DNA from 2 places in the Pseudoalteromonas sp. KAN5 genome. Region 2 is predicted to be linked to the other one. Evidence: predicted binding sites of a transcription regulator. Region 2 holds the regulator's gene; the other holds the start of a gene.
The links. Region 2 encodes NrdR, which represses ribonucleotide reductase genes. Its sites were predicted from a motif close to AAACACNANATNTNGTGTTT; they were not measured.

Region 1: nrdA (class 1a ribonucleoside-diphosphate reductase subunit alpha) is a predicted target of NrdR. The motif match lies at 6,807-6,826, and genes of this name have one in related genera.

What each region holds. Positions count from the first base shown of each region.
Region 1 is NZ_AP025589.1:1,247,429-1,257,312, reverse strand. It holds gene aroA (3-phosphoshikimate 1-carboxyvinyltransferase) at 1-1,108, opposite strand, end outside; gene serC (3-phosphoserine/phosphohydroxythreonine transaminase) at 1,108-2,190, opposite strand; gene gyrA (DNA topoisomerase (ATP-hydrolyzing) subunit A) at 2,269-4,965, opposite strand; gene ubiG (bifunctional 2-polyprenyl-6-hydroxyphenol methylase/3-demethylubiquinol 3-O-methyltransferase UbiG) at 5,144-5,854, shown strand; gene KAN5_RS05415 (HAD-IA family hydrolase) at 5,854-6,537, shown strand; gene nrdA (class 1a ribonucleoside-diphosphate reductase subunit alpha) at 6,939-9,221, shown strand; gene nrdB (class Ia ribonucleoside-diphosphate reductase subunit beta) at 9,291-9,884, shown strand, end outside.
Region 2 is NZ_AP025589.1:2,370,723-2,380,606, forward strand. It holds gene KAN5_RS10605 (ligand-binding sensor domain-containing diguanylate cyclase) at 1-1,003, opposite strand, end outside; gene KAN5_RS10610 (phosphatidylglycerophosphatase A) at 1,033-1,518, opposite strand; gene thiL (thiamine-phosphate kinase) at 1,515-2,489, opposite strand; gene nusB (transcription antitermination factor NusB) at 2,535-2,945, opposite strand; gene ribE (6,7-dimethyl-8-ribityllumazine synthase) at 2,961-3,425, opposite strand; gene ribBA (bifunctional 3,4-dihydroxy-2-butanone-4-phosphate synthase/GTP cyclohydrolase II) at 3,527-4,639, opposite strand; gene KAN5_RS10635 (riboflavin synthase) at 4,668-5,324, opposite strand; gene ribD (bifunctional diaminohydroxyphosphoribosylaminopyrimidine deaminase/5-amino-6-(5-phosphoribosylamino)uracil reductase RibD) at 5,365-6,486, opposite strand; gene nrdR (transcriptional regulator NrdR) at 6,488-6,937, opposite strand; gene glyA (serine hydroxymethyltransferase) at 7,041-8,297, opposite strand; gene KAN5_RS10655 (hypothetical protein) at 8,573-8,938, shown strand; gene thrC (threonine synthase) at 9,039-9,884, opposite strand, start outside.

The DNA of each region.
Region 1 (9,884 bases), 1.1 Mb from region 2:
GTGTAATTTCGATGAAATCTTCACCTTCAACAACCTCAGCCCCCACTTTACGCAGTTCTGTAGCCATCGCATGTAAGCGATCGGTTTCTTTTACGCGCCAATTATAAATATTGCGAATAGCGGTTGGACCATCAGCAAATAACGCCACTGTTGCAAGTGTCATGGCCGCATCTGGAATTGCATTAGCATCGATATCAACACCTTTCAATTGGCCTTTGCGCACAACTAGACGCTCGTCATACCAATCAATCTTAGCGCCCACCTGCTCCATCACTTTGGCAAACCCGATATCGCCTTGCACTGATTTTGCACCAACGCCTTTAATTTCAATTTCACCACCTGCTATTGCAGCTGCCGCAACAAAATAAGACGCCGATGACGCGTCTCCTTCAACCATAATACGCTCAACAGCTTGATATTGCTGCGCGCCTTTCACGGTAAAAGTTTTATAGTCATCGTGTGTAACCGAAATGCCAAAGCGCGCCATGACATCTAGCGTGATATCAATATAAGGTTTTGAAACTAAAGTGCCTTTAATGGTGATATTGGTATCGCCATTAAATAACGGGGCTGCCATTAATAATGCAGTTAAAAATTGGCTCGAGATACTGCCATCAATTTCAACGTAGCCGCCGTTTATTTGCCCGCCTACAATCTTAAGTGGCGGATAATCTTTATTCTTTAAATAACGAACGTCACCACCGATCGCTTGTAGAGCATCAACTAAATGACCAATTGGGCGCTCTTCCATACGCGGTTCGCCAATTAACTCATATTCACCTTTAACAGCGGCAAGTACAGCGGTAAGTGGACGATATGCAGTACCCGCATTACCTAAAAACAAAGGTTCAGATGGAGTTAAAAACTGCCCGCCTACCCCCTGTACTGTGGCTACGGTTTTATCGTCATTTAGGCTGACTTGTACACCTAATTGTTTAAGTGCACCTAGCATATGACGAATGTCATCGCTATCGAGTAGGTTTTCTACAACTGTAGTGCCTTTAGCTAAGGCTGCCAATAATAAGATACGGTTTGAAAGACTCTTTGAACCAGGTAGCGTTACACTGCCGTTTACTTTATTAATTGGCTCTAAACGAAGTTGTTCCATTAGCTGTTCTCCTTGGCAAACTGTGCCATAAAGTCAACTAACGCTTGTACGCCTTCAAGTGGCATGGCGTTGTAAATACTTGCACGCATACCACCAACAATACGGTGGCCTTCAAGGGCCAATAAGCCTGCTTCTTTCGCTTGAGCTAAAAACGCTGCATTTAAGCTTTCATCGTTTAACCAAAATGGAACATTCATACGTGAACGACAATGCTTTGCCACTTTATTATTGTAAAATGGCGACTCGTCTATAAAGCCATAAAGTAACTCAGCTTTAGCAATATTTTGCTGCTCCATGGCTTTTACACCGCCATTTTGCTCAAGCCATTCAAATACTTCTGCCGCTAAGTACCAAGCAAACGTAGGTGGCGTGTTGTACATGCTGCCTTGTTTTACTTCCAGTGCATAATCGAATATACCTGGTTTTGCCACCCCTTCACGCTCAAGCAAAGTTTTACGAATGATCACAATGGCAAGGCCTGATGGGCCAATATTTTTTTGCGCACCAGCGTAAATTAAATCAAACTGGTCAACATCAAATTCACGAGACAAAATGGTAGATGACATATCTGCAACGATCGGTGCAGTTGGGTGACTAGGTACATCAAATACCTCTATGCCGTCTATGGTTTCATTTGGACAATAATGGATGTATGACGGATCAGCAGGAAACTGCCATTCGCTTACTGGCTTGATAGAAAATTGCTCGCTAGTGTCATTACGTACATCAAGCTCAGTAACTGCGGTAAATTTAACTGCTTCGTCAACAGCCCCTTTAGACCAAACACCGTTCTCACAATACACGGCGGTTTTATTATCGACATGTAAATTTAGCGGTACTGCAGCAAACTGACCGCGGCCACCACCGTGCATAAATAACACTTCAAATTCATCACTAATATTCATGAGTCGGCGAAGGCTTGCTTCACATTTTTCTGTAAGAGCCAAAAACTCTTTACTGCGGTGACTAATTTCCATCACCGAGACACCTAAATCTTGCCAATCACGAAATTCTTTTTGTGCCTTCTCCATAACAGCTGGAGGCAACATAGCAGGACCCGCACAAAAATTATATTTATTCATTACCTTTCCTCATTCCAGTAATTACTTTAGTTTTTTAACCATAAAAAAAGCGGCCGAAGCCGCTTTTTATTGGTCAGTTTATTCAGCCGGTGGATTATCACCAGTTTCATCATTAACCGTTTCGACTACTTCGACGCTTTCGCCTTTAATAGCTTCAAGCTCATCGATTTCAATTTCTTCGATACGTTGTAAACCAACTACTTGCTCTTCGTCAATAGTTCTTATCAAAATAACACCTTGAGTATTACGCCCAACGGTAGAAACTTCTTTAACACGTGTTCGAACAAGGGTACCACGATTAGAGATAATCATGATTTCGTCGTTTTCATCAACCTGTACTGCACCAACAACGGCGCCGTTACGCTCTGATACTTTGATTGATACCACACCTTGAGTCGCACGACTCTTCGATGGGTAATCTTCAAGCAGCGTACGTTTACCATAACCGTTTTCAGTCACAGTTAAGATAGCACCATCAGTTTTAGGTACAATTAACGAGACAACACGTTGGCCTTCAGCCATCTTGATACCACGAACACCGGTGGCTGTACGGCCCATCTGGCGCACACCCTTGAACTTAATTTCCGGGTTACCGTTTTCGTCAAGTACTGGGTTACCGTTTTCATCTAATACCGGTGACTCTTCTGCTTCTTTAAAGCGTACCACTTTACCTGCATCGGTAAATAGCATGATTTCATTGCTACCATCGGTAATATCAACACCGATGAGACTATCACCTTCATTCAGATTAACAGCGATAATACCACTTGCACGCTGGCGACTGTATGCAGTTAATGGCGTTTTCTTAACCGTACCGAATGCAGTTGCCATAAAGATGTATTTATCTTCTTCGTACTCACGTACTGGTAAGATTGCAGTAATACGTTCATCTGCTTCAAGTGGCAATAAGTTAACAATTGGCTTACCACGCGCAGCACGGCTTGCAAGCGGTAATTGATACACTTTAAGCCAGTATAAGCGCCCTGCCGTTGAGAAACATAAAATAGTATCGTGAGTGTTCGCAACCAGTAGACGCTCGATGAAATCTTCATCTTTCATCTTGGTTGCTGACTTACCTTTACCACCACGACGTTGTGCTTCGTAATCAGACAATGGCTGATACTTCACATATCCTTCGTGTGATAAGGTTACGACTACATCTTCTTCTGTGATCAAGTCTTCAAGGCTAATATCGTGAGCCGCGGCGTTAATTTCTGTACGACGCTCATCACCGTATTGCTCTTTAATTTCAACAAGCTCATCGCGAATAACTTCCATTAAACGCTCAGGAGAAGCAAGAATATATAAAAGCTCAGCAATTAAATCTAATAACGTTTGGTATTCGCTTAGAATCTTTTCATGCTCAAGGCCGGTTAGCTTATGTAGACGTAAATCTAGGATAGCTTGGGCTTGTTGCTCAGAAATATAATACTGACCATCACGAATACCCAAGTCATCAGCTAACCAATCAGGACGTGCGACATTGGCTTCGCCCGCTTTCTCAAGCATGGCTTTAACATTACCCAATTCCCACGGACGTGATGCTAAGGCAACTTTTGCTTCGGCTGGCGTAGGTGAGTTACGAATAAGCTCGATAATCGGGTCGATGTTAGCAAGGGCGATTGCTAAACCTTCAAGCATGTGCGCGCGATCACGGGCTTTACGTAAATCAAATACCGTACGGCGGGTAACAACTTCGCGGCGATGAATAATAAACTCTTCAAGCATTTCTTTTAAGTTGAAACACTTAGGTTGATTGTTGATCAGCGCAACCATATTCATACCAAACACAGTTTGTAACTGCGTTTGTGCATAAAGATTGTTTAAGATTACTTCACCTACGTCACCACGTTTGATCTCAATAACGATACGCATACCGTCTTTATCTGATTCATCACGTAATGCGCTAATTCCCTCGATCTTCTTCTCTTTAACAAGCTCAGCAATTTTTTCTATTAAACGAGCTTTATTAACTTGATAAGGAATTTCGTGAACAATGATCGTTTCACGACCACTTTTCTCATCCACTTCAATCTCAGCACGGGCACGCATGTACACTTTACCACGACCCGTTAAATAGGCTTGTTCAATGCCTTTTTTACCGTTAATAATCGCCGCAGTTGGGAAATCTGGACCCGGGATATATTCCATCAATTCGTGAATGGTCAATTCAGGGTTTTGAATGAGTGCTAAACACCCGTTCACAACTTCTGTTAAGTTATGAGGAGGAATGTTGGTCGCCATACCTACGGCAATACCCGAAGAACCATTAACCAATAAGTTAGGTACTTTGGTTGGTAATACGTCAGGAATTTGCTCTGTACCATCATAGTTAGGCACAAAATCAACCGTCTCTTTTTCAAGATCTGCTAATAGCTCATGAGACATTTTCGCCATACGAACTTCGGTATAACGCATTGCTGCTGCAGAATCACCATCAACAGAACCAAAGTTACCTTGGCCGTCAACTAACATATAACGTAAAGAGAAAGGCTGAGCCATACGTACAATGGTGTCGTACACTGCGCTATCGCCATGGGGATGGTATTTACCAATTACGTCACCAACCACACGGGCTGATTTTTTGTAAGGCTTATTCCAATCATTATTAAGCTCGTTCATAGCAAATAAAACGCGGCGGTGAACAGGTTTTAATCCATCACGTACGTCTGGCAGTGCTCGTCCTACGATTACGCTCATTGCGTAATCTAAATAGGAGTTTTTTAACTCGTCTTCAATATTGACTGGCAGAATTTCATTGGCGAAATCAGTCATTTGATATCACATTCCTTCAGTATATACCCACAAAGTGCCATATATGGGCGCTTGCGGGTATGTAGTTATTATTACCAAGTCATGCTACCACAATTAATTTAAATTTACAGGCGCTAAATCTTTGCGATTTATTAATTTCCCCCTATATAATGGCCTCAGATTGACGAGGAAGTTTTTTATGACCGAACATCAGAATGTAGATAGTGCAGAAATTGCAAAGTTTGAATCCATCGCTGAGCGATGGTGGGACCGCGAAGGAGAGTTTAAACCTCTTCATGAAATTAACCCATTACGCTTAGACTTTATTGCTGATAAAGCCAATGGCTTATTTGATAAAGAAACGCTGGATGTAGGCTGTGGAGGTGGCATCCTCAGTGAAAGTATGGCTCGCATGGGCGCACACGTTACCGGCATCGATATGGGCCAAGAGCCATTAACCGTTGCTAAACTACATAGTTTAGAAACCGGTGTGAAAGTTAACTATATTAAAGTACCTGCTGAACAGTTCGCTACTGAGCACCCTGCTCGCTTTGATACTATAACTTGCATGGAAATGTTAGAGCATGTTCCTGATCCTGCTTCTATCATTCGAGCAGTAGCCACCTTAGCAAAACCTGGCGCCGATGTATTTTTTTCTACCCTTAATAAAACCCCCAAAGCGTATCTGTATGCCATTATTGGTGCAGAAAAGTTATTGAAGATGGTGCCAGAAGGCACACACGATCACAAAAAATTTATCAAACCTGCACAACTTATTGCATGGGCAGAACAAGCGGGACTTAAAGTACGAGCGAGTGCTGGTCTAAGCTATAACCCACTATCAAAGCAATACAGTTTAAATACCGATGTTAGCGTTAATTATATTCTCCACTTTGAGAAACTTGCGTAATGGCTGGGTTTAATACAGCAGCACCTGCAATTGATTACGATGCTTTTATTTTTGATCTTGACGGTACACTGCTCGACACTGCAGATGATTTAGGTGCCGCACTGAATAACGTATTAATAGATCATAACTTTCCAGCTGTAGATTCACATATCTATCGCCCTGCGGCTTCTAATGGCGCTATGGCTCTACTCGAAGCGGGATTCGGGCAGCATTGGCATAACCAAACTAAACAAATGGATTTACGCCAGCAATTACTTGATTCATACGCTGATAATATTGCCACCCATAGTCAGTGTTTCACAGGTATTGCACAGTTATTGATTGCACTTGAACAACAGCAGATCAAATGGGGGATCATGACCAATAAGCCTGAATTTTTGACTACCCCTTTAGTCGCCGCAATCACTGAGCTAAATGATGCACAGGCAATCGTGTGTGGCGACACTTTAAATGTGGCAAAACCCTCACCGTTACCTTTACTGCATACAGCGCAACTATTAGATGTAGATCCAAGCCGCTGCTTGTACATTGGTGATGCCGAGCGCGACATTATTGCAGCTAAAGCAGCGAACATGCACAGTGCCACAGCTTTGTGGGGCTATATACCCAGTGAAGAGGAAGCACTGGGCTGGCAAGCTGATTTTAATTGGCAGTCACCTATTGATGCATTTAACCATATATAGTGGTTTACTAAAAATTAACCACTATATATTGTGACCGTGTTATTTTTTGCACATTGTTTGCCGATAAAAAAAGCAGCTTAAATTTATTTTTAAAATGGTTAAATTTAATAGATCATGAGTTGATTTTTATAAATTTCATTTTAATCAGATGGTCAAAGGTTAATGGCTACTAACACAAACGTGTTATCCCGAAGTTATCCACAATGTGGGGCATTTATGCCCCTTGCAAATGATCGCATACCACACTATCTTGTGATCCAGAGTTTGATGAACACCAGATGTTGTGGCTAAATGTTATTCAATTAAATTCGCACTAGAATAGTCTTATGACAATAAAATATTTATTCTAAGCAAAATGTATCACTAAAAAATTTTATATCCCAAGGAATACAGGCAAAACTATGAACCAACAGCTATCTGTAAGCAAACGTGACGGCCGTAAAGAGTCACTTGATTTAGATAAAATCCATCGCGTTATTGCTTGGGCCGCCGAAGGTCTAAATAATGTGTCTGTCTCACAAGTTGAGCTAAAATCACACATCCAGTTTTATGATGGCATTCGTACTGAAGACATCCATGAAACGATTATTAAGGCAGCCGCTGATCAGATCTCAAAAGAGTCTCCAGATTATCAATACTTAGCCGCCCGTTTAGCCGTATTCCATTTACGCAAAAAAGCCTATGGTCAATTTGAGCCGCCACGCTTATACGATCACATCGTGAAACTTGTTGAAGATAAGCGTTATGATGCTCACCTACTTGCCGATTACACCGAGCAAGAAATTGATCAACTCGATGAATACCTAGATCATGCACGCGATTTAAACTTCAGCTACGCTGCAGTTAAGCAGCTTGAAGGCAAATATTTAGTGCAAAACCGCGTAACAGGCGAAATTTATGAAAGCGCACAGTTTTTATATATTCTGGTTGCCGCAAGTTTATTCTCTGATTACCCAAAAGAAACACGTTTAGATTACATCAAGCGTTTTTATGATGCGGTATCAATGTTTAAGATTTCACTACCTACGCCAATTATGGCGGGGGTACGTACACCTACTCGTCAATTTAGTTCATGTGTCCTCATTGAGTGTGGTGACAGCCTAGATTCTATCAATGCCACGTCTTCAGCGATCGTTAAATATGTATCACAACGCGCAGGGATTGGTATTAATGCCGGTCGTATTCGTGCACTTGGCAGCCCTATTCGCAATGGCGAAGCGTATCACACAGGTTGTATTCCTTTTTATAAGCACTTTCAAACAGCAGTTAAGAGCTGTTCACAAGGTGGTGTACGCGGCGGTGCAGCCACCCTTTTCTACCCACTATGGCATTTAGAAGTTGAAAACTTATTAGTGCTTAAAAATAACCGTGGGGTTGATGATAACCGTGTTCGTCATTTAGATTACGGTGTGCAGTTTAATAAGCTAATGTACGCGCGTTTGATCAAAGATGATTACATTACATTATTTAGCCCATCAGACGTTCCAGGCCTGTACGACGCATTTTTTGAAGACCAAGATGAGTTTGACCGCCTTTATGTTCAGTATGAGCAAGATGAGTCAATACGTAAAAAACGCATTAAAGCGATTGAGTTATTCTCAATGTTTGCTCAAGAGCGTGCTAGCACCGGGCGTATTTATTTACAAAATGTTGACCACTGTAATACACACAGCCCATTTATCGCTAAAGTTGCGCCAATTCGTCAATCTAACTTATGTTTAGAAATTGCCTTACCAACTAAACCGCTTAGCAATGTAAATGATGAAGAAGGCGAAATCGCCCTGTGTACGCTATCAGCCTTTAACTTAGGTGCGATTGAGTCTCTTGATGAACTTGAAGAATTAGCAGAACTTGCCGTACGCGCCTTAGATAACTTACTTGATTTCCAAGACTACCCAGTTCCTGCGGCAAGAAATGCCACTATGGGTCGTCGTACTTTAGGAATAGGTGTAATCAACTATGCCTATTACCTTGCTAAAAACGGTAAGCGTTATTCTGATGGCAGTGCGAATGCACTAACGCATAAAACGTTCGAAGCGATTCAATATTATTTGATGAAAGCGTCAAATGAGCTTGCGAAAGAACGTGGTGCCTGCCCTAAGTTTAACGAAACCACTTATTCACAAGGGATCATGCCGACTGATACTTACAAGCGTGATTTAGATAAAATTTGTGATGAACCACTGCATTTAGATTGGGATACGTTACGTGCCAATATTAAAGAACATGGTATGCGTAATTCAACGTTATCTGCGTTAATGCCGTCTGAAACATCATCGCAAATTTCAAATGCAACCAATGGTATTGAGCCACCTCGCGGCCATATCAGTGTTAAAGCCAGTAAAGATGGTATTTTAAAACAGGTTGTTCCAGAATATGAGCGTTTAAAAGACAACTATGAACTATTGTGGGATATCCCATCAAATAAAGGTTACATAGAACTTGTTGGTATCATGCAAAAGTTTGTTGATCAAACTATCTCTGCAAATACTAACTATGATCCAAGTAAGTTCGAAGGCGGTAAAGTACCTATGAAGGTATTGCTGCAAGACTTATTAGGTGCATACAAACTTGGCGTTAAAACCCTTTACTATCACAACACCCGTGATGGCGCATCAGATGCACAAGATGATACACCGGAGCTGGAAGATGATGATTGTGCAGGCGGCGCGTGTAAAATTTAATCAATACTAATTATAAATTGGAAGCGGGCTATACGCCCGCTTTACCCTGTTCGTTTTTTGAGTGATCTTATGTCTTATACTACTTTTAGTCGAAACCATAATAACCAATTACAAGAACCGATGTTTTTCGGCCAAACCGTTAACGTATCGCGTTATGATCAACAGAAGTACCCTATCTTCGAAAAGTTAATTGAAAAACAACTGTCGTTCTTTTGGCGTCCTGAAGAAGTCGATGTGAGTAAAGACCGCTTAGATTTTCAAGCCCTACCAGAGCACGAAAAACATATATTCCTAAGTAACTTAAAATACCAAACTTTACTTGATAGTGTACAGGGGCGTTCACCCAATGTGGCACTACTGCCTATCGTATCAATCCCAGAGCTTGAAACTTGGATTGAAACATGGGCGTTTAGTGAAACAATCCATAGTCGCTCGTACACCCATATCATTCGTAACGTAACGCAATCACCTGAACTTATTTTTGATGACATCGTCAGTAACGATAAGATCAGCGAACGTGCTGATGCCGTAACTAAGTATTATGATGAGCTGATCAATAAAGTCGCTATTTACAACTTATATGGTGAAGGCAAACATACCCTCAATGGTGAGACTGTTCATATCAGCTTATTTGAACTTAAAAAGCTGTTATACCTTGCCATG
Region 2 (9,884 bases):
GACGTTCAATACGCCCTTCATGGGCAAGCCATAAGCCTTCACTAAAACTGGCAAGCCAAATATTATTATCATTATCGCGAAATAAATCGGCAAACCAAATACTTTGGTCAAGTTGGCTGGGCTCAACCCATTGCCAATCACCTGAGTTATCACGAAATAATAATCGCCCATAGGTCGAAATCCATAAAGCGCCGTCAGAGTCGCTCATAAACTTATAAACCGCGGAGTTATTAGCATTCGGCAGTGGGAAAGGTCTTAATTCATCATCTAAATCTAAAAAGTAGGCACCGAGCTCTGAAGCCAAATATAAATTACCTTCAAGCCAAGCTAAATCATGGATTATGGTTTGCGCTAAGCGCTCTGGGAGCGATATTTTTGCAGTTAACTCTAAACGCAACTTAGCAAAATCAGAAGACGAGTTTGTCAAGCGTAGTAAGTAACGCTCGTTTACCAGCCAAATACCTTCTGGCGATAATGCCAACTGACTCACCGTACCAGCAATTTGTTTTACAGAACTGGCTGTTACTACAGGCGTGTAAGAGTCATATTTGCTATTGAGGTTGATTTGATTGCGAGACACAAAATATAAACCATTGGCTGCGATCCATAAGCTGCCTTTAGCGTCTTCTATAATATCGCGCACAGGGCCTTTTACAGCAAATTCTTGCGCCGCCATTGTGCTTGGATCAATAACGACAAGGCCATCTTTGGTCCCAATCCATAAATAGCCTTCACTATCGACCAGTAATTTATTGATACCATTACTGGGCAAAAAATGGCTATTTAAAGTGTTGTAGTTAGTGAATGTATTACCGTCAAAGCGACTGAGACCAAATTGAGTGCCTAACCACATATAGCCTTGCCCATCTTGCACCACACTTTTCAGTGATTGCGAAGGTAAGCCGTTTTGCATATTCCATTGCTTTACAACATAGTCAGTAATTGACGCCTTACTTGGCATACTGCATAACAGCACAATAATAACCAATAAAAACCGCATCATAACGTCAACACCTCGTTGCAAAACTAAGGTTAAAAGGGCAAATAACCCATTTTAAACAATGCCTGAACACAAATTAAAGAAAATATACCCGCTAAAACATCATCAGCCATAATACCTAAGCCGCCGTGTAAGCGTTTATCGAGTATTCTGATCGGCCCAGGTTTAACGATATCAAAAAAGCGAAACAGGACAAAACCAACTAATAAAGATTGCCAGCTGATCGCGGCACCTATCATGGTAATGTAAAAGCCGGCCACTTCGTCCCACACAATTGCAGGATGATCATGCACCCCAAGATCATCAGCGGTTTTTCCACACGCCCAAAGACCAAAAACACTGATCACCACTGCAAACACTATTTGTAACCACAGTGGAAAATACATAGTAGTAAAAATAAACGGCAGTGCTGCAAATGTACCAAATGTACCTGGTGCTTTAGGTGCCAGCCCTAAACCAAAGCCCAAACCAAAGAATTGGTGAGGGCGTTTTAAATTAAATAACGCGGGTTTATTCAAACCGACTCCTTGGTGAAGTGCTCAAAACCAGTATGTTCATATGCTAGCTTTTCGCCATCAAGCATTAGCTCAATTTGCCCTTCACCACTTTTTATTTGACCAATACAGGCGGCATCAACCCCATATTGCTGTAATTTCACTTCCAACATGCTTTTATTACTATCAGGCACAGTAAAAAGTAACTCATAGTCATCCCCATAATTGAGAATAAAAGGCAGTTGCTGATTTTTATCTAAAGTAGCACGCATTGCATCTGAGGTTGGTATTTTATTAACATCAATACACGCACTTACTTGAGACATTGCCAGTACATGCCCTAAGTCTGCAACCAGTCCATCAGAGATATCAATAGCCGCCGATGCTAAGCCACGTAATACTTGTCCTGCTGCAACACGCGGTGTTGGATAATCAAAGCGCTGATTCACATAACTTAAATACTCGGGAGCGACTTTGATCCCTTGTTTACGCGCCTCAATAGCTAGGCCAGCATCACCTAGTGGCCCTGTAACATAAACCCAATCACCTACTTTAGCGCCGCTACGACGCAGCGCTTTACCGTGCGGCACTGTGCCCTTTGCACAAATAGTGATTGTTAACGGTCCTTGTGTGGTATCACCACCGATAATTTGCACGTTAAAGTATTCAGCAATTTCGTGCATACCTTCGGTGAACTCTTCAAGCCACTCAACGTCAATGCTAGGTAAGGTTAATGCCACTGAAACCCATGTAGGTTCAGCCCCCATTGCGGCTAAATCACTTAAATTTACCGCTAATGCACGGTGTCCTAAAGCACGTGGTGCAATGTCATCGAAAAAGTGTACGCCTGCGACTAGTGTGTCCGTGGTGACGGCTAGTTGACAATTCTCAGGCACAGTAACCAAAGCACAGTCATCACCAATCCCTAAATTAACATCACGGCGACTAATACCGCGACCTTTAAAGTAGCGATTAATTAATTCAAATTCCTTCATACACAAAAAAGCCGGCCTATGCCGGCTCTCCTTTTACGGTGCACATTACTTACGTAACTGCTTTACCGCTTTATCAAGTACACCGTTAACAAATTTATGGCTATCTTCAGCGCCAAAAATCTTAGCAAGTTCAATACCTTCATTGATAGCCACTTTATATGGTACATCTTCACGGAATTTCAGCTCATAGCTGCTTAAACGTAAAATTGCTTTTTCAACCATATCTAACTCATCAAATGGACGCGTTAAATGTGGCGATACAGCTTCATCTAGTTGCTTATGATTTACCGCAACACCACGCGAAAGATCTTTAAAGTATTCAACATCAATTTTAGTCACATCGTTTTCGATCAACATTTGTTGTTCAATATCGGCAATTGCATTGCCGCTAAGTTGCCAAGAATAAACGGCTTGAAGTGCTAAGATACGTGCTTTACGTCTTGCTGCTGGTTTCACAAAAATTCCTTAAACTTAAATTTTATCTAACACATTAACCATTTCAAGTGCACCTAAAGCAGCTTCACCGCCTTTGTTGCCCATTTTAGTGCCCGCGCGTTCAATCGCTTGCTCAATGCTTTCTGTGGTTAATACGCCAAATGCAACTGGGATATCATACTCAAGCGACACTTGCGCTAAGCCTTTATTAGACTCGCCTGCGACAAGATCAAAGTGTGGTGTTCCACCTCGGATCACAACGCCTAGAGCAATAATTGCATCATACTCTTTTTTTGCTGCAACGCGTTTCGCTGCTAAAGGTAATTCAACGGCGCCCGGTACATAAACTACCGTTATATCATCATCTGATACACCACCAGTACGTTTCAATTCATCAACAGCACCAGCTAAAAGGCTGCTACCAATAAAGTCATTAAAGCGAGAAATTACGATAGCGAATTTCTTACCCGGAGCGTATTTATTACCTTCAATAATTTTCATTCGATAACCCTAAAAAATAAGTTCAAGCGGTTGCGATTGCGCAAAAATTGCTGCGTATCATACCATATAAATAAAATAATAGCCTAGTTTAAGCGTCGTGCTTATTGTGGTTCAACGTAGTCAACCACTTCCAGATGAAAACCTGATAGTGCATGGTACTTTTTAGGTAGACTCATTAAGCGCATTTTTTCGATGCCCAAGTCAGCCAAAATTTGTGAACCTACACCAACAGTGCGTGATGTTCCTTGGAACTTACGATGCGCCACTGTTTCACCAGCATCTTCTGCAGCAAAGGCTTTAACTGTCGCTTCTAATTCATCTGTACACTCTTGTTTACCAAGGATCACTAACACCCCTTGGTGTTTTGCGATATAAGCCATCGCATCTGATAAACCCCAGCTTCTATCGGCGCTGCGATCAGATAATAAAATGTCATTAAAGGTGCTTTGTAAATGTACGCGAACTAAGGTTGGTTCATTGGCTTTCACTTCGCCATTGAGCAATGCGTAATGCAATTGACCATCAATAGTGTCTTTATAAGTCACTAAATCAAACTCACCGTGCACAGTTGGCAATTTACACTTTGCCACTTGTTCAATCGTCGTTTCATTCATATTGCGGTATTCAATAAGGTCGGCAATAGTACCAATTTTGATATTATGCTGCTCGGCGAATACTTCTAAATCTGGACGGCGTGCCATCGTGCCATCGGCATTTAGGATTTCAACAATCACCGATGAAGGCTCTAAACCTGCTAAACGCGCTAAATCACAACCGGCTTCAGTATGCCCCGCACGAGTTAACACGCCACCTGGCTGTGCCATAATAGGAAAAATATGCCCTGGCTGTACGATATCACTTGGCACTGCACCTTTCGCAATGGCCGCTTGTACTGTACGTGCACGATCAGCAGCTGAAATACCTGTGGTCACCCCTTTAGAGGCTTCAATCGACATAGTAAAGTTAGTGGAAAATGCCGCACCATTATTTTTCACCATTAGTGGTAAATCGAGTTGTTCACAACGCTCTTGCGTCATGGTTAAGCAGATCAAACCACGGCCGTGAGTTGCCATAAAATTGATTGCTTCTGCACTGATATGTTCAGCGGCAATAATTAAATCACCTTCATTCTCTCTGTCTTCATCGTCCATCAATATAACCATTTTACCGGCTTTAATGTCATCAATAATTTCTTGTGCGCTGTGTAAATTCATAATCTGCTCGTGTAAGTTGTGGAGTTTATCAGGACTTAATAAAACCGGCTTGGGCGAGTAAGCTCATTGAAATATCAGAACTTGCTGGTTGCTCCGCCCCTTTGATCAAGCGCTCTAAATAGCGGGCAATTTGATCAACTTCGAGGTTCACTTGCGTGCCTACTTTAAAATCAGCAATCGTTGTTTGTTCGCTAGTATGCGGCACGATAGTCAATTTAAATTTATTATCTTCTACTGCATTAACCGTAAGGCTTATACCATCAATACAAACCGAGCCTTTGTAAGGTATGTATTTCATTAGTTGGGGATCGGTATTTAACCAGTACTCAGTCGCACGTGCATTGGCCGTAATAGCTGTAATGGTGGCAATTCCATCAACGTGCCCAGACACTAGATGCCCCCCCAGTCGCGACACCGGTTGCATCGCTTTTTCAAGGTTTACTTTTTGCCCTTGTTTATAATGGGCAAAGCCAGTTAACCCTATCGTTTCATTCGATAAGTCAGCGCTAAAGCCGTCGCTGTGCTTTGCCACTACGGTCAAGCACACACCATTTGTTGCAATGCTGTCACCTAAATTGACATCCGACATATCAAGGTTATTACTTTGAATGCGAATAGCTAAGTCGCCTTGTTTTTGCTGTAATTCGCTGATCGTGCCAGTCGCTTCGATGATCCCAGTAAACATAGTCGTTACTCTTTAAATAATTTGGTTAAGGCAATGCAACTCAACGCGGTATTGCAGTTATACGAATATCATTACCAATCAATACACATTCATTAATTGTTAAATCGACCGCGTTTTGCATAGAGGTTAGTTCAGCAAAGTTTAGTAAGCTTTTAGCGTCATTTCCTAACAGTTTCGGTGCCAGATAGATAATATATTCATCAATTAAATGACATTCAGCCATTTTACCCGCTAAGGTTGCCCCTGCTTCTAACCAAATATGGTTAAATTGTTGCTCTTGCGCCAATTGTCGTAAAGCGATCTTTAAATCAACTTTACAGTCTTTTTCAGGCACCACAATATGGCTTACGTAATGCGGCCATTGTACTGATTTATCAAGCTCAGTGGTGATAATTATTATCTCGCTTGCAATGCTAAATAAGGCTAAATCTGGCGTTAAACGATTTTGTGAATCGATAATGATACGCACAGGCTGACGAACCGGCAATTGAGTGGGTAATGGCTCAGGCAGCTCATCAACCCGCACATTAAGCTTTGCATCATCCATTAGGACGGTGTCTGCACCCGTTAAAATAGCGCAACTTTGGGCACGCTGTAATTGCACATCTTGGCGAGCAGGACTGCCCGTGATCCACTTGCTTTGGCCGTTTTTAAGGGCTGTTTTACCATCAAGACTTGCCGCCATTTTGCAGGTGATAAACGGCATCCCCTGTTCCATGCGTTTTAAAAAGCCACGGTTTAACAAGCGAGCTTCTGACTCTAACAAGCCAGATGCAACCTCAATGCCTGCATCAGCTAAAATGGCTAAACCTTTACCTGCCACTTGCGGATTAGGATCCACCATAGCGGCAATTACTTTTACCACACCTGCTGCTTTTAAACCTTCGGCACAAGGTGGTGTGCGGCCATAGTGGCTGCATGGCTCTAAGGTAACATAAGCAGTGGCACCTGTAGCTTGTGTACCTGCCATCAAAAGTGCATTTACTTCGGCGTGACCTTGGCCGGCAACTTGGTGAAAGCCTTCACCTACAATAGTTCCGTTTTTTACCAACACGCAACCTACATTAGGGTTGGGTGTTGTGGTAAAGCGCCCTTGCTTGGCAAGCGCGATCGCACGTGCCATATAAATATGATCTTGCTCAGTGAAATGTGATAGGGGCATTTTATTCTCCCAAGCGGGCGATCTCTTCACCAAATTCTCGGATATCTTCAAATGAGCGATATACGGAGGCAAACCTTACATAAGCAACTTTATCAAGCTTCTTCAGTGCTTCCATTATACATTCACCAATTAAGTGACTTGATATTTCTCGCTCGCCGGTGGCACGTAGTTGCGATTTTATAATGTTAACTACTTCATCTACTTGCTCTGTACTAACGGGGCGTTTTTCTAATGCGCGATGTAGACCATTAAGGAGTTTATCTTCATTAAACGGTTCACGGCTGCCATCTTGTTTGATCACTCTTGGCATTACCAACTCTGCCCCTTCAAAGGTAGTAAAGCGTTCATGGCATTCATTGCATTCACGACGACGTCTTACTTGGTGACCACCGCCAACAAGGCGCGAGTCAATCACTTTGGTATCTTTTGCGGTGCAAAATGGACAATGCATAAGTATTAGCTTCCGTTAAAAAACAAAAAAGGCCGCTTTTAAGCGGCCTTTATAATAGCAAAAAACAACGCTATTGTGATCTAAATTACTGCTAGCTTAACAATTAAGCGTAAACTGGTAATTTTTTACAGATTGCTTTAACTTTCTCTTTTACTTGTGCTTGCACAGACTCATCATTGATGTTGTCTAGTACATCACAGATCCAGCCAGCAAGCTCTTTTGATTCAGCTTCTTTAAAACCACGACGTGTGATTGCAGGAGAACCAATACGCAGACCTGACGTTACAAATGGTGAACGCGGATCATTAGGTACAGAGTTTTTATTTACTGTAATGTTTGCATTACCTAGTGCGGCGTCAGCGTCTTTACCAGTGATATCTTTATCGATTAAATCAAGTAAGAACAAGTGGTTTTCTGTTTTGTCAGAAACGATTTTGTAGCCGCGCTCTTGCATAACTGCAACCATAGCTTGCGCATTTTTAACAACTTGCGTTTGATATTCTTTAAACTCAGGTTGTAGTGCTTCTTTAAATGCTACTGCTTTTGCAGCAATGATGTGACATAAAGGACCACCTTGGCCACCTGGGAATACAGCGCTATTTAGCTTTTTGTAGATAGCTTCATCGCCACACGCAGAGATGATTAGACCGCCACGAGGACCCGCTAAAGTTTTGTGCGTAGTCGTGGTAACAACGTGCGCATGTGGTACTGGACTTGGGTAAACACCCGCAGCAATAAGACCTGCAACGTGAGCCATATCAACAAATAGGTAAGCACCTACTTTATCAGCGATTTCACGGAATTTAGCCCAATCAACAATACCTGAGTATGCAGAGAAACCACCGATAATCATTTTTGGCTTGTGCTCAAGCGCAAGCGCTTCAACTTGTGCGTAATCAATTTCGCCAGTCGCTTCATCTAATCCATATTGGATTGCATTGTAAAGCTTACCAGAGAAGCTTACATGTGAACCGTGCGTTAAGTGACCGCCATGCGCTAAGCTCATGCCAAGTACCGTATCACCTGCTTCTAATAATGCTAAGAATACAGCTGCATTAGCTTGTGAACCTGCATGAGGCTGTACGTTTGCATATTCAGAGCCAAATAGCTCATTAGCGCGGTCAATAGCAAGTTGCTCAACAACATCAACGTGCTCACAACCACCGTAGTAACGCTTGCCTGGGTAGCCTTCAGCATATTTGTTCGTTAACTGAGAACCCTGCGCTTCAAGTACCCGTGGGCTACAGTAGTTTTCAGATGCAATTAGCTCAATGTGTTCTTCTTGACGAGCAGTCTCTTTGTTGATTGCGTCAAATAACTCTGGATCAAAATCCGAAATATTCATGCTACGTTCTAACATGGGGGCTCCTAGGGCAACGTGTATGGTATTTTTTAAAGGCTGAATTATACGCTGAAAACGTCAATTTGCCTATGGTGTTAAGATGAACATATTTAAACAGGGATTGAATTTAATTCACAGTGTTTTTGTAATGATATTTTTTTATTAAAACATAAGTAAAACTAATAAATTAAAGTGTTCGACATTTATATTCTTAATGCTAAAGTTCTTTATATTTACCAGTTATTACACTAGGCTTGTATGAAATATAATCATGGATGATGAACTAATTTATTATGCTGGCTAAACCTATCTACGAATCAATTCCTTATTTTTATATCGCTTTTGGTAGCTTTTGCATGGTCGTTTCCAGCGCCTTACTGCCAACCGCATTAGGTGTGTTGCTATTTTTTAATGGTGCAAATATTTGGCGACTACGTTCTAATGCGCGACGAAAAGATCACCAAGTAAATCGTATCCGTGCTAATAAAAACTTTTACTATTATGAATTTAAGCCATTTCTACTACTTATAGTAGGCATACTAGTAATGCGCTGGATACCTTATAAATTTATATATCCTGCGGGTGTTGTGATCTGTTGTTGTGGGTTATTAATTTTATTTTTGCGTATTTTAAATCGCCGAACTCGTTCTCTAGTATAAATAAAAGAATGCTGTATCCAATACGTTCTAAAGATTAAAAAAAACGGTATGACAGATTGCCATACCGCTCATTTTTCAAACTTAGTTCTACAATCTAGTACTAGCCTAACTTGGCTAATAGAATGTCGCGTAAAACGTTATAGTCATCACTAATATCTTCAGCTAAACACGTTTTAGCTAGTGCATCTGCTAACGGTTTTGGCATTTCAAGTTCAATATCAAGTATTTCTTCAACACTTTCTTTGAATTTAGCAGGGTGTGCTGTAGCTAAGAAAATACCTGCAGAATCAGCAGCTAAGTTAGCTTTCAAGCCTTGATATGCAATCGCAGTATGAGGTTCAGCAATATAACCTGTTTGTTGAATTTTTTTCATCACTGCTTGTGTATCGTTTTCATCAACGCTAGTTGAATAAAAGTCATCATAACTAAACCAATTGTTATCAAGCATGGTTTGTACGCGAGGCCAATTATTAGGTTTGCTCACGTCCATTGCATTTGATAGCGATTCAATTGTTGCATTTGGTGCCCAGTTTTTATCAAGAATAAAACGCGGTACAGTATCATTCTGATTTGTTGTCGCACTAAGTTTACCAACTGGCATGCCGATAACAGCACCAATCATTGCGGCACATACATTACCAAAATTACCACTTGGCACTGAGATATGCGCGTTAGCGCGCTGATCTTTAGGTAACTGTGCTATCGCTTCAAAGTAATAACACACTTGAGCAACTAGGCGACTGATATTTATTGAGTTAGCTGAATTTAACCCTAAGCGCGATTTAACTTCATCATCTAAAAAGGCATTCTTAACCATCGCTTGGCAATCATCAAAGCTGCCTTCAACCGCATAGCAGTGAATGTTATTACCCAGTGTTGTGAACAGTTTTTGTTGCGCTAATGAAATTTTTCCTTTTGGATATAGGATAACAACATCGATATTTGG